Regions from separate parts of the Methylophilus sp. 'Pure River' genome, predicted to be linked through region 1. Evidence: predicted binding sites of a transcription regulator. Region 1 holds the regulator's gene; each other region holds the start of a gene.
What was found. The regulator sigma-54, encoded in region 1, starts transcription at its own class of promoters, with help from an activator protein. The targets are predictions, from matches to a motif close to TGGCACNNTTCCTGCT.
Positions count from the first base shown of each region.

Region 1 (3,357 bases):
CCGAACAGGTATTCAAGATTCTGGATCCGGCCAAAACCGAGATTGTGTTTAACTCCAAATGGTTAAGCGACCTCGGGGCGGCGGGCATGATCAAGCTGGCAGCCAGCCACACGGTGGCCCGTATGCTGGAGCGTGATGATTTCTCCAAACGCTTCAAAGGCAACCAGCCGATTGCGATTCATGAGTTCTTGTATCCATTGTTGCAAGGCTATGACTCTGTCGCGTTGCAGGCAGATTTGGAACTGGGTGGCACAGACCAGAAATTTAACCTGCTCATGGGCCGTGAGTTGCAAAAGCAGGCTGGCCAGTCACAGCAGTGTGTGCTGATGATGCCGCTGCTGGAAGGCCTGGACGGCGTCAACAAGATGTCCAAGTCTTTGGGTAATTACATTGGTATCAGCGAAGCGCCAGAGACGATTTTTGCCAAGATAATGTCTATTTCTGATGACCTGATGTGGCGTTACATTGACCTGCTGTCGTTTGCTACCCTGGAAACGATTGCCGAGTGGAAGGCGCAAGTAGCTGCTGGTGACAATCCGCGCAATATCAAGGTTGGATTTGCACAAGAAATCGTCGCCCGCTTTCACGGCCAGGCCGCGGCTGAAAAAGCCCTGCAGGACTTCCAGACACGTGCCAAAGGCGGTATTCCTGATGATGTGCCTGAGGTGGAAGTGGTGATTGATGGCGACAGCATAGGCATCAGCCAGTTACTGAAGCAGGCGGGCTTGGTGGAAAGCACCAGTGAAGCCATGCGTGCCGTGCAGCAAGGTGGGGTGAAACTGGATAGTGTGAAGGTCGACGACAAGAACTTGCCGCTGGCTAAAGGCGTGACTGTGGTGGCACAAGTGGGTAAACGCAAGTTTGCCAAAATCACCATTAAATAAAAAGCCTGTTAAACAAAAAGGCCGCAATTGCGGCCTTTTTGTTTTATAGCGATTTGCGTAAATTGGCTGGTGGAATATTCAGTGATTCGCGGTATTTGGCGATGGTGCGGCGTGCAACGACAATGCCTTGCTGCGCCAGAGTGTCCGTAATCTGGTTATCCGACAGTGGTTTTTTCGGATTCTCTTCGGCCACCATTTGCTTGATCAGGGCGCGAATCGCAGTGGCTGAGCAAGAGCCGCCTGCATCGGTCGCTACCGAGCTACCGAAGAAGTATTTCAACTCAAACACACCGCGCGGTGTAAGCATGTACTTATGCGTGGTGACCCGTGAAACCGTACTTTCGTGCAAGTCCAGCTCTTCGGCGATTTCGCGCAATACCAAAGGGCGCATGGCAATTTCGCCATGCTCAAAGAAGTTGCGTTGCCTGTCTACAATCGCCTGTGAGACGCGCAGGATGGTCGAAAAGCGCTGCTGGATATTCTTAATCATCCATTTCGCTTCCTGCATCTGGCTTTGCAGGTATTGGCCAGAGCTTTCACGGTTGCGCTTGAGAATATCCGCATAGAGCTGGTTGATGCGCAGCTTGGGAATCACGCCGTCATTGAGCGAGGCCATCCAGATGCCTTTGATTTTTTTGACCACCACATCGTGCTGAATAAAGTGGTCATGGCTAAAGCTGGCAAACTCGTTACCGGGTTTCGGGTTTTGCTGGCGAATCAGTTGCTGCGCACCTTTGAGCGCAGCTTCGTCGCAAGTGAGTACCTTGCGCAGTTTGACAAAGTCTTTGTTGGCCAGCAATGCCAGGTGGTCTTTGGCAATCGCCATTGCAATGCGCAGATAAGGCGTTTCAGGCGGCAGTACCTGCAGCTGTAGCAGGATGCATTCACGCAGGTCGCGTGCACCGACACCAATCGGATCCAAGTTCTGGATCAATTTCAGTGCCGTTTCCAGCTCCAGTAACTCGATTTCCAATTCTGGCGGCAACAGGTCGACAATCTCCTGTAAATCCTGCTCTAAATAACCATCATCGTTAATGCTGTCGAGCAAGAACTTCACCAGATCCATGTCCCGCTTAGACAGGTGTGCCAGTTGCATCTGGTTGATCAGGTGTTCGCGCAGGCTGATGTTGCTAGCATCCTGGCGGGAGAAGTCGCTATCTTCATCATCGAGGTTGTTGCGGCCTGCTTCATCCCAGTTGCTGGTGCTGCCAAACTCTTCATAGTCGTCCTCAAACTCGGGCGGTGAAAACTCTTCACTCAGATTGGCCTGCTCGCCTTCGTTGCCACCGAGCTCCTCGTGCAACTCTTCGCGCAAGGTCTCTGCTGGCGCGGTAATTTCTGTTTGCGTCGCGACATCAAACGAACTTGCATCGGGTAGCTCAGATTCTGCTGCCCCGGTTGCGGTGGGGGCGTTATCTTCAAATTCGCCCTCTTCACCATCGGCCATTTCCAGCAGCGGGTTTTCCTGCAGGATGGTTTCCAGCTCCTGGCTTAACTCCAGCGTCGACAACTGCAACAGCCGGATAGACTGCTGCAACTGCGGTGTGAGCGCCAGGTTTTGTGAGATGCGTAATTGCAGGTTTTGCTTCATAACTGGTTACAGCCTAAAATTCTTGCCCAGATAGACTTCACGTACGCCTTCGTTCTGAATGATCTCGTCTGGCGTGCCAGCGGCAAACACTGCGCCTTCATTGACGATATATGCCCGGTCACAAATGTCCAGGGTTTCACGCACGTTGTGGTCTGTAATCAAAATGCCGATATTCTGGCTGCTCAAGTAGCGGATAATTTTCTGGATCTCAATCACCGCAATTGGGTCAATCCCGGCAAACGGCTCATCCAGCAGGATGAACTTCGGATCGGTGGCCAGGCAGCGCGCAATCTCTACTCGGCGGCGCTCACCGCCCGACAGGCTCACGGCCTGGCTATGGCGGATATGCTGGATATGTAGTTGATCCAGTAAGGACTCCAGCCGCGCTTCGCGTTCTTCTTCTGTATAAGGGCGGGTTTCCAGAATCGATAAAATATTATCGGTCACTGTCATTTTGCGAAAAATGGACGCTTCTTGTGGCAGGTAAGCCAGTCCCATGCGCGCGCGCTCGTGCATGGGGGAATGGCTCACATCTGCGCCATTGAGTGTAATGCTGCCATCGTCCAGTGCGACCAGGCCAACAATCATATAAAAACTGGTGGTTTTACCCGCGCCATTGGGGCCGAGCAGACCAATCACTTCGCCGCTGTGTAGCTCTAGCGTGGTGTTTTTGACCACGGTGCGGCCCTGGTAAGCCTTTTTCAGGTGGCTGACACGTAAATGGTTATGATCTGGTGAAGCTGTTGTCTGCATAAGGCCGTTCTTTAAGGTTGCACTTTCGCGGGCTCATTATTGGCGTCGGCAGGTGCCGGTTCCACTTTGATTTGCAGTGAGCGGTTCATGCGCAGCCCTTGTTGCGAGGTTGGCTTGTTATCAATCACA
Region 1 is NZ_JBKOUE010000009.1:81,666-85,022, reverse strand. Features, by position in the region: gene tyrS (tyrosine--tRNA ligase) at 1-884, shown strand, start outside; gene ACIDE9_RS11720 (RNA polymerase factor sigma-54) at 928-2,475, opposite strand; gene lptB (LPS export ABC transporter ATP-binding protein) at 2,482-3,228, opposite strand; gene lptA (lipopolysaccharide transport periplasmic protein LptA) at 3,240-3,357, opposite strand, start outside.

Region 2 (3,357 bases), on a different contig from region 1:
TAAACGCATGGTTCAGGGTTCTACGGCTGACTTTTAAAGCCTTGCACAGCTCTTCAATGGTGAGCGGAAAGCTCGGGTTGGTTAAGGTTGAGCTCCTGACGCGATTCACAATATAACGCGGAATGCGGTGATCAAAGTGCGGATGCGTATTTTCACTGGCGTGGAACAGTGCATGCAAACAGGCCGACATCAGGTCTTCTTCAAAGCTTTCCCATTTTTGCCGGTTATCCAGCTGTTGCTCCTGCTCGGCGCCAAATTGCAAACCATATTGCAGTGCGCTAAGTAATAGCCTGGCGACATTCGCTGGCAGTAACTCTACCGGTTTGATCGCCCCCATCACCTGGCTGAAGTTCATCCAGTCTATCTTCTCTGCATAGGCTTCGAGTCGTTTGGCCGGGATGACCGCCACGGTAATTTCTGAAATGGTCGATGTCCTGAAATACAGCTCCGCATTTTTATCCAGGGTAATCAGCGAGTTGACCCGCACGGGTAGCAATCCCCAACTGGCTTCGCCTTCGACCACTGTAGTGAGCCCGATGACATAAGAGTCTTGCGGCGCACTGGCAATCTGGTCCACGGCCCGGTTCATGGTTTCAGTGAAGATTTGGATGCCGTTGCAGCTCACACTATTCACGGCCCCTGAAAAAACACCTTTACTCAACTGCGTATAGTCCTGTGACCAAAACGGCAAAGCATCTGCCTGTTCCAGCACATCGCCGGTGTTGCGTTTCACCAAGTGAAAGTCAGGGCTGACCAGCTGGTCCAGCCCCAGTATTGTTTCTCTAAACCCCATTTTAATCGCTCCTGATATTCACCGCTTTAGAGAGTGCGGTGGGGATATCCATGAAAGTCCATTTATATAAATATTCGGACTAAATTCATTGTTTTTTATTATTTTTATTGCTTTTTAGGCCTTAAACACCCTGTTTTATTATTTTTTATGACAGAAAAACTGCCTGTAAGTGCCACTTTAGAGCGGAAATGTCCAGATGGATAGCAATAAACGGCAAAACACGCAGGCTTTTTCTGCATTTTTCCGCAGCTTTGCCAATTCTTGCTACATCGCTTCCTGCATCGTCGCTATTGTCACATCGCTTCAAATTGAAACGAATCAACTAGCCGCTAGTGCCAGGCAGGGGGTAACCATGGGTGACCGCGGTGTTTGCATCATGACAAACAATGTTGCAAAACACCAGTCATGACATGTGGTTGTATGTCTGAATTTCCCTGCCTTTCTTTCTAGCCCGGTTGATGCATCAACACTAAAAAATTAAAGAGCGATGAGAGAGGAAATCTATGCACGAGGAAAGAAAGCGCCTGTTTGGCGCGTGGTTTTTATTTGCCCTGCTGGCCAGCCCGGCGCACGCAGAAGAGGGGATTAGCCTGGATAAAGGGAGGCCGGCTGAGCCAGTTGCATCCCCGCATCATCTCAATGGCAATGTGGGCATTTATAGCGATTATTTGTTCAGAGGCATTTCGTATGGCCGTGGCCGTGGCGCGTTTCAGGCGGCCGTGGATTATTCTCATGATAGTGGCTGGTTCCTGGGGCTGGGTTATACCAATGTGAATAAAGATGCGATTTATGGCAACACCTACGAGATCGATCTGTATGGCGGCTTTAAAAAAACGTTTGCTAACGATGCCACAGTGACAGCAGGTTTTATTGAGTATTACTACCCGCAAAACCGGCACTATGTTGGCCAGCATCCGCATGTGGCAGAAGCCAATATCGCGGTGGATTACCATCAGTTCAATCTTAAATACTCACATTCACTGACAGACTGGTTTGGAGTGAACACGGTGTCCATGGGGCACGCCATGATAGGCAATCACGAGATGGGCGAGGGCGGCTCCAAAGGCAGTCACTATGTCGAGGCCAGTTACACCACGCCATTAGCCAATACCGGCATCAACTGTGTGTTCCATGTTGGCCACCAGGTGGTTAAAAACTATTACATCGGCAATTACACCGATTACTCGGTTGGCCTCAATAAGGACTTCAGTATCGGTAGTTTGAAAGGCTGGAACGCAGGGGTCAGTTATGTGGCGATTGATGCCAACGATGATTGGTACACAGCTGCAGATGGCTATAAAACGGCCCAGAACAAGTTCTTTGGCTATATCCGCCTGAATATGTAGTCGCGGATTTTTCGCCTGCCAGCTGGCTCGCCGGGCCAGCTGTTCCCGGTTTATAGCCCCTTCCAGATATCTCCAACATGTCCTTCACAAAGAAGGGGCTTTATTTCAATAGTAAAAACTGGCATGACTTGGCCTTCATAAATCGTTCATAAAGGGGATATGCCGATTTTTGCTAAAGCCCGTGAATCAAGGCCGCTATATTCATGCTTCATTTAAAACAAAGCTTAGGCCAGCAGGCCAAAGGAGGAAATATGAGTATGAACATGGGGGCCACTGCCATCAGCCGTTCGTCCCAACCTTACGCAGCCGAGACCTGTGTCCCCGATGCGTATCATTTTTCAAAATCACAATCGACCGGCACCCGCTTCATCATGATGCTCACCGCGATTGCCGCCGGTGTGTTTGCCGGTCGCGTCATGCATAGCGCGATGTCGGTGGAGATGGCACTCACTGGCTTGTTTGTGTTGCTGGCTTTTGTCGGCGGCTTGCTGTCTACCTGGTCTCCTTGCGGTTATTCAAGTTTAAGTTTATTGAGACCGGCAGGCCGCTACTCATTCGGCTCGGTTGCCCGTTGGGCGCCTACCTTTTTCACGCATGCCGTGGGCTATGCCATCGGTGCTGCGGTACTCGGTGGCGCGCTGGGTGGTATCAGCTGGCTGCTGTTTGCCGAAGTGCCATTGCAGTACTCGGTGATCGGCCTGGCAGCGCTGGCGATTGGTTACGGTTTGCACCAGTTCGGCTTTTTGAAAATGCCTTATCCGCAACGCCGTGCGCAAGTACCACATGATGCACGCTTCCGCTTCCGTTCCTCTGTGATTGGCCTGCTGTATGGTTTCTCGCTGGGCATGAACTACCTGACTTATGTGCAAACGCCGATGCTGTACATCGTCACTGGCGTGGCTTTGCTGAGTGGGGGTGTCAAGGCGGGCATTGCCGTGATTGCCGTATTCAATATCGGTCGCTGCTTGCCAGTGGCGGTTAACTTCTTACCTGTTAAGGATCAGTCGGTTCAAGCCTGGTTGGCCCGTTGGCAGGAAAGTGCAGTTGAAGTTGATGGTTTCCTGTTATTGGCGATCGCTTCAGCAGCTTTAATGCTGGTGATGCTGTAAGCCGGTAGCAACACCAGACGCAATAGCAAGTTCTATCCATTTAAAAATATTAGGAGGATTTATGACAACATTCGATCATCCATCGATGATTCGTCAAGCTAAGCCGACA
Region 2 is NZ_JBKOUE010000007.1:125,928-129,284, reverse strand. Features, by position in the region: gene ACIDE9_RS10060 (helix-turn-helix domain-containing protein) at 1-793, opposite strand, end outside; gene ACIDE9_RS10055 (TorF family putative porin) at 1,297-2,139, shown strand; gene ACIDE9_RS10050 (methylamine utilization protein MauF) at 2,391-3,248, shown strand; gene mauB (methylamine dehydrogenase (amicyanin) large subunit) at 3,310-3,357, shown strand, end outside.
Region 2: the regulator sigma-54 is predicted to act here: its motif matches at 1,241-1,256, upstream of ACIDE9_RS10055 (TorF family putative porin).

Region 3 (3,357 bases), on a different contig from region 1:
ACAACCGTACCACCGGCAAAGTCTTTAGCACCCAGCTCAGCCAGGTAGCCACCACCCCACACCATGTGTGCGATTGGGATGTAAGCAAAAGTCACCCACAATGCTGTGAACAACAAGACAGCAGAGAACTTCATACGCTCAGCAAAACCACCTACGATCAGGCCAGGTGTCAGCGCAGCAAAAATCATCTGGAAAGTCAGGAACACATACTCAGGGATCGTGCCAGACAAACTATCTGTCGTAATGCCAGACAGGAATGCCTTGCTCAAGCCACCAACAATGGCATTGCCTTCACTAAACGCCATACTGTAGCCGTAAGCCGCCCACAGCACAGACACCAGAGAGAACACCACGAAGACTTGCATCAACACGGAAAGCATGTTTTTCTGACGCACCAAACCACCGTAGAACAAAGCCAGGCCAGGGATAGTCATCAAAATCACCAACACAGTGGCGACAATCATGAATGCGGTATTACCCACGTCCAAGGTTGGCGCAGCCTCTGCGGCAGCAGGTGCGGCTTCTGCAGCAGGGGCTTCAGCCGCCGGTGCTGCATCAGGAGTAACTGTTTCTTGAACTGTGATGGTTTCTGTCACAGTCTCTTCAGCATAGCTGACTGGGGTTGCCGCCAGGCCAATCAAGGCAACCAGCGATAACATGGAAAGAATTTTCTTCATAGCTGAAGCCCTTTCTTATAGCGCATCCGGACCGGTTTCGCCGGTACGTATACGGTAAACTTGTTCCAGATCGAAGACAAATACTTTGCCATCACCGATTTTGCCAGTTGCAGCCGCTTTCTCGATCGCATCAACGACCTGATCCAGCATGTCGTCCTTAATGGCGACTTCCAGCTTCACTTTAGGCAAGAAATCAACGACATATTCTGCCCCACGATATAACTCGGTATGCCCCTTTTGACGGCCAAACCCTTTGACCTCAGTGACTGTGATGCCTTGTACGCCAATGTTGGACAAAGCCTCACGCACTTCATCAAGCTTAAATGGCTTGATTATTGCGGATACAAATTTCATTTGCTTCTCCCGTTGTTAACTCTGACGGGCACAATGCCCGCCAGATCTAAACTTACTTACTTCTGACTAACTTTTAGAATGTACGGCCCAATGTGAACACCAAGCGACCATCATTCAGGTCTTTAGTTTCGGTAGTACCGTTGATGGAACGGCTAAAGCTTGTACCGCCGTAGCCACCGCCCCAGTATTTGTCGTTACTGGCTTCAACCCAGTATAAACCAGCAGACCAGCCCTCAGACTTACCCACTGCAAAACTTTTGCTCAAACCCAGTTTCCAGTCAGTGTAGTCAGGGTTGGTTTCATATGTGCCTGGCGCACCGTTGGCAGTTGGGAAACCACTTGCCTGCAATTTACCAGCAACATTCATATGACCCACGTGAGCGACCAATGTCAGATCCCACCATGGCAATGGATAAGCCGCGTTCAACTCCAAATACATAGAACCTTTGGTGCTACCATCCCAGCCAGTTGCTTTCTCAGCACCAAACCAGTCTGTTAATGTATAAGAAACTTTAGCGCTGATCCAGTCATAAGACAAACCGAAGTTCAACTCGGTCGTATCCCATTTACCACCGGATTTTTTACCTTGGTCAGCAGTCAAGCCATCATACTTTTTCCAGGAACCGCCCGGATACATATATGAATATACACCAACGGTATAGCCTAACTTTTCTACAGCTGGGATCGTACCGTTGTAACCTGCATACACGTCAATTTCAGTTTGTGCATCAGGATAAGTGTTTGGTGTTACACCTGAACCCCAGATACCGGCATAGAAACCGCTGGAGTGAGTAATATCCATACCGCCTTGTACGGTTGGTTTGTGCCATGTTTGTGACAAACCACGGAAGTAGTAGTCAGATACGAAGCTGATGTTTGCTGTCGCATCCCAATTGGACGCTGGCGCAGCTTCTTCAGCTGCATATGAACTTTGTGCAAAAGATAATGCACCCAAAACTGCTGTGAGCAAAATAGATTGACGCATTTATGAGTCCTCTCTCTGTGAAAATCTTTGATCGAATTGTTGTAAACGAGAATGAAACAACATTGACCACAAAGCAAGGCACGTGCCAATCCATATAAACAAATTAAATCATATATTTAAATAATAAATTACATCTAAAATATTAAAATAACATCGCAATAAATTGTTTTTAATTGGAAATGACGTTTATATATTGAGGTAATTATATTTTCAAGCCAGTCATACATGCTAAAATATTGTGCAAAGGAGCCTTCATCATGCTATTCACCAATGAAAAAATTAAAGAATTATCTTTTAAAATCAAACAACTAGTGGATTCAAGCCCCATTTCAGAGCTAGAAACCAATTTGCATGCACTATTTCAGGGCGCGCTCACCAAAATGGAACTTGTTTCGCGGGAAGAATTCGATATTCAATCCGCATTACTGGCACGTACTCAACAGCAATTAAAAACACTTGAAGAAAAAATCACCCAGCTGGAACAGGCGCACGCAGCCAAAAAGTAAAAATTAATTTACAATTGTTAGCATTCTAATATTGAAGGATGCGACATGAGCCTGGCGGTGCTATACAGTCGTGCATTGAGCGGCATGGACGCGCCAGAGGTGGTGGTAGAAGTGCATCTGGCAAATGGCTTGCCTAGTTTTACGATTGTCGGACTCCCTGAAACAGAAGTCAAAGAGAGCAAGGATCGTGTGCGTGCGGCGATACAGACCGCACAATTTGAGTTTCCTGCCCGCCGCATTACTGTCAACCTGGCGCCTGCCGACTTACCCAAGGAAGGCGGTCGCTATGATTTACCCATTGCACTGGGCATACTGGCCGCTTCCGGGCAATTACCGAGGCAACATCTTGCCAATTATGTGATTGCTGGCGAGTTGGCGCTGACAGGTGAACTGCGGCCGATTCGTGGCGCATTAGCCATGACTTATCAACTTCTTCAGGATAAATCCAACGCGAGAGCAGCCATTCTGCCCCAAGAGAGTGCATACGAAGCCAGCTTAGTAGAAGGCTGCACCATTTTTGCAGCGAACAGCTTGCTCGAGGTGTGCGCCCACCTGTCAGGCAAGCAATCCCTACCCCAGCATCCCACAGTCACTACCGACCCGCAACGCGAGCAGCCAGACTACAATGAGGTCAAAGGGCAACTACGTGCCAAGCGCGCACTGGAAATTGCGGCAGCAGGCCAGCATAGTTTGCTCATGAGTGGGCCACCCGGCACAGGCAAGAGCATGCTGGCCCACCGCTTCGCCAGCATCTTGCCCGAGATGACGACGCAGGAAGCGCTGGAAAGCGCGGCCATATTGTCACTGTCCGGACAATTTCCGGTGGCAGACTGGA
Region 3 is NZ_JBKOUE010000002.1:20,258-23,614, forward strand. Features, by position in the region: gene ACIDE9_RS02420 (ammonium transporter) at 1-677, opposite strand, end outside; gene glnK (P-II family nitrogen regulator) at 693-1,031, opposite strand; gene ACIDE9_RS02430 (TorF family putative porin) at 1,105-2,016, opposite strand; gene ACIDE9_RS02435 (accessory factor UbiK family protein) at 2,274-2,522, shown strand; partial or broken gene ACIDE9_RS02440 (YifB family Mg chelatase-like AAA ATPase) at 2,568-3,357, shown strand, end outside.
Region 3: the regulator sigma-54 is predicted to act here: its motif matches at 2,089-2,104, upstream of ACIDE9_RS02430 (TorF family putative porin).

Region 4 (3,357 bases), on a different contig from region 1:
TAATCATCGCTTAAAGCAATAAAGCCCTCATACGAGGGCTTTATTGTAACCACTTGAATGAACGCGTTAAATCCAAGGGTGGCGTGGTGGTTTCACGTTGTTCAAACTGTAATTGCCCACGGCATGGTATTTCCAGCGTACCGGGTCATGCAGCGTATGCGTACGCGCATTACGCCAATGGCGGTCCAGGTTGTATTCACCCAGGGTCGAGCGCGTGCCAGCGAGTTCAAACAGTTTGCTACCCGCCAGCAGTGCGGTTTCTGTACTCAGCACTTTGGCTTCGGCGACGGCGATAGACGCTTCTGCCACCGTGTCTTCATTCGGGTTGCGTTGCGCTTCGTCTATGTATTCCCCGGCGCGCGCCAACAAAGCTTCAGTCGCGTGTAAACGAATCTGCAAGTCGCCGATGTCTTTAATGGTGTGCGGGTCTTCGTAACCGTGTTCGAGGTCGGTATCTATCCATGGGCGGGTGTAGTTGCGCACAAAGTGCAGCGTATCTTTAAACGCGGCACGCGCAATGCCGGTATCGACAGCGGCCTGGATAATTTGGGCGACTGGGCCCATGGCGGTCGGGCGGTCAAATGCCAAATGGTGCGGCAACACATATTCGCTAGGCACAAAAATATTTTCCAAAATAGTCGTGCCGCTGGCGGTGGTGCGCTGGCCAAAGCTGGACCAGTCGTCAATGATGGTCAGGCCTTCTGCGCCTGCAGGCACAAAAGCCACCACGGTATTGTCCTGTTCATCTTTGGCCACCACGGGTACCCAGTCAGCCAGCAAGGCTCCAGAAGAATAGAATTTTTTGCCGTTTAAGAAGTAGCCGCTGTTAGTCGGTGTCAGTTTGGTTTTGACATCATTGACACTGCGGGTGCCGATCTCAGAAAACGCATTACCAAAGCGCACGCCTTGCAGCACCAGCTCATAAAAATATTTCTTTTGAAACTCGGTGCCGTCCAAGCGTAGGCCTTCCACCATATACAAATGGTTTTGTGGAATCTGGCCAATGCTGGGGTCGGCTTCTGCCACCGTGGCAATCACTTCCGCCAGTGTTTTATTCGACACAAACGCACCGCCATATTCTTTAGGTACGGTAATGCCCCATAAGCCGCTACTGGAGAATAAATCCAGCTCCTTGCGTGGCAAGCGTCTTTCCTGGTCGCGGAGTATGGCTTCTTTGGCGATCTCACTGGCAACTTGCTTGGCCACGCTAATGGCTTCGGCATCGCTGGTGATGATATGTGCCGGTTGGCGCGGCTGGTGATTAGGCAAATGCGCAATCTTGCTTGCATGTGCAGTCATATTGAATCCTTATCAAGTAAAGGTTGGGAATAAATACGCAGCGTTTAGTTAAAAAGTGGCTGCGCGTCCGTGTATGACTTTGCATTTAGCATGCCAATAGTTAACTAATTGTTTTTAAATAACAATCATGCAATCTGTATTTTTCACCGCCTCTATAGAAACAGTTTTTTGCTGAATGTCTGCTGATTAATCAGCAATTGAGCCTGTGCAATGCACAAACAAGCCATGACTTAGCTGCTGCATTTTGAGAGGGGTTGCTGGTATAGCAGCAGTGCATCAGCAAAACAGGCCTGAATTCAACAGGGTGAAAATCATTAAAAACAGTATAAGTATTTGAAATTTAACACTAAATTAGTTTGGCATGGATGCTGCTAAGTATTAAGTGAGCTGGCCTGACCGCTATTGCACATGCAAAGCGGCAGCAGCAATCTTAATGAGGAGTCATGATGAGCCGTCCGTTAAAAGTCACTGCCGTGTCCGGTAGTTATAAATTGCCTTCCAGAACAGCTGCGCTGGTGGAGGCAATCACCCAACAGTTGGGTAAGCAATTGCCGATTGATCTGCACCTGATCGAATTAAATGAAATAAGCAGCAGCCTGGTCGCGTCTTACGACCCCAAAGCGCTGCCACTCAAGGTGCAGAAAGATATTCAGGCCATTGAAACCGCTGACCTGTTAGTCGTCGCGACGCCGGTCTACCGCGCGTCTTACACCGGTTTGTTTAAACACCTGTTTGACCTGGTTGACTACGAAGCACTGGTCAATGTGCCGGTGTTGCTGGCGGCGACAGGTGGCAGCGAGCGCCATGCCTTGATTATTGATCATGAGTTACGTCCGCTGTTTAGCTTTTTCCAGGCACTGACTTTGCCGATCGGTGTGTATGCCACCGAAGCCGATTTTGAAAACTACCAGGTGAAAAGTGAGGCCGTCACTGCGCGTATCGCGTTGGCCGTCGAGCGAGCCCTGCCTTTGCTCAAACATCGTGAGCTGATTAATAAAGACCGTTTGCTGGCGGTATAAGCCAGGCGACTATTTGGAGAATAAACATGAGTACAGAAAACATTAAATTTGCCTATTGGGTGCCTAACGTCAGTGGCGGCCTGGTGGTGAGTAACATTGAGCAACGCACCAGTTGGGATATCGACTACAACCGCAAACTGGCGCAAATTGCCGAGAAGGCCGGGTTTGAATACGCCTTGAGCCAGATCCGTTTTACGGCGGGCTATGGCGCGGAATTCCAGCATGAGTCTGTGTCTTTTTCGCACGCGTTATTGGCGGCGACCACTAAATTAAAAGTGATTGCAGCGATTTTGCCCGGGCCATGGAATCCGGTGCTGGCGGCCAAGCAGTTGGCGACTATTGATCTGCTGACCGAAGGCCGTATCGCCGTGAATATTGTGTCTGGATGGTTTCGTGGTGAATTCACCGCGATTGGCGAGCATTGGCTGGACCATGATGAGCGCTATCGCCGTTCTAAAGAGTTTATTGAGGCGCTTAAAGGTATTTGGACGCAAGATAACTTTACCTACCGGGGCGATTTCTACCGTTTTAGCAATTACACCCTGAAACCAAAACCATTGCAGCAGCCACATCCGGAAATTTTCCAGGGTGGCAGCTCACGTGCCGCGCGTGACAACGCAGCCAGCGTGTCTGACTGGTATTTCACCAACGGCAATACGGTTGAGGGTATCAAGGCACAAGTGGATGATATTCGTACCAAAGCTGCTGCTAATAATCACCAGGTCAAAATCGGCGTCAATGCCTTTGTGATTGCGCGTGATACCGAAGAGGAAGCAAAAGCAGTATTGGCCGAGATTATTGCCAAAGCTAACCCGGAAGCGGTGAATGCCTTTGGCCATGAGGTGAAAAATGCAGGTGCTGCCAGTCCTGAGAAAGAAGGCAATTGGGCCCAGTCGACCTTTGAAGACCTGGTGCAATACAACGATGGCTTTAAAACCAATTTGATCGGTACCCCACAACAAATTGCCGAACGCATCGTTGAGTTAAAAGCGGTGGGTGTAGATTTGATTCTGTCTGGCTTTTTGCACTTTCAGGAGGA
Region 4 is NZ_JBKOUE010000002.1:322,240-325,596, forward strand. Features, by position in the region: gene ACIDE9_RS03780 (SfnB family sulfur acquisition oxidoreductase) at 67-1,299, opposite strand; gene msuE (FMN reductase) at 1,743-2,318, shown strand; gene sfnG (dimethylsulfone monooxygenase SfnG) at 2,345-3,357, shown strand, end outside.
Region 4: the regulator sigma-54 is predicted to act here: its motif matches at 1,657-1,672, upstream of msuE (FMN reductase).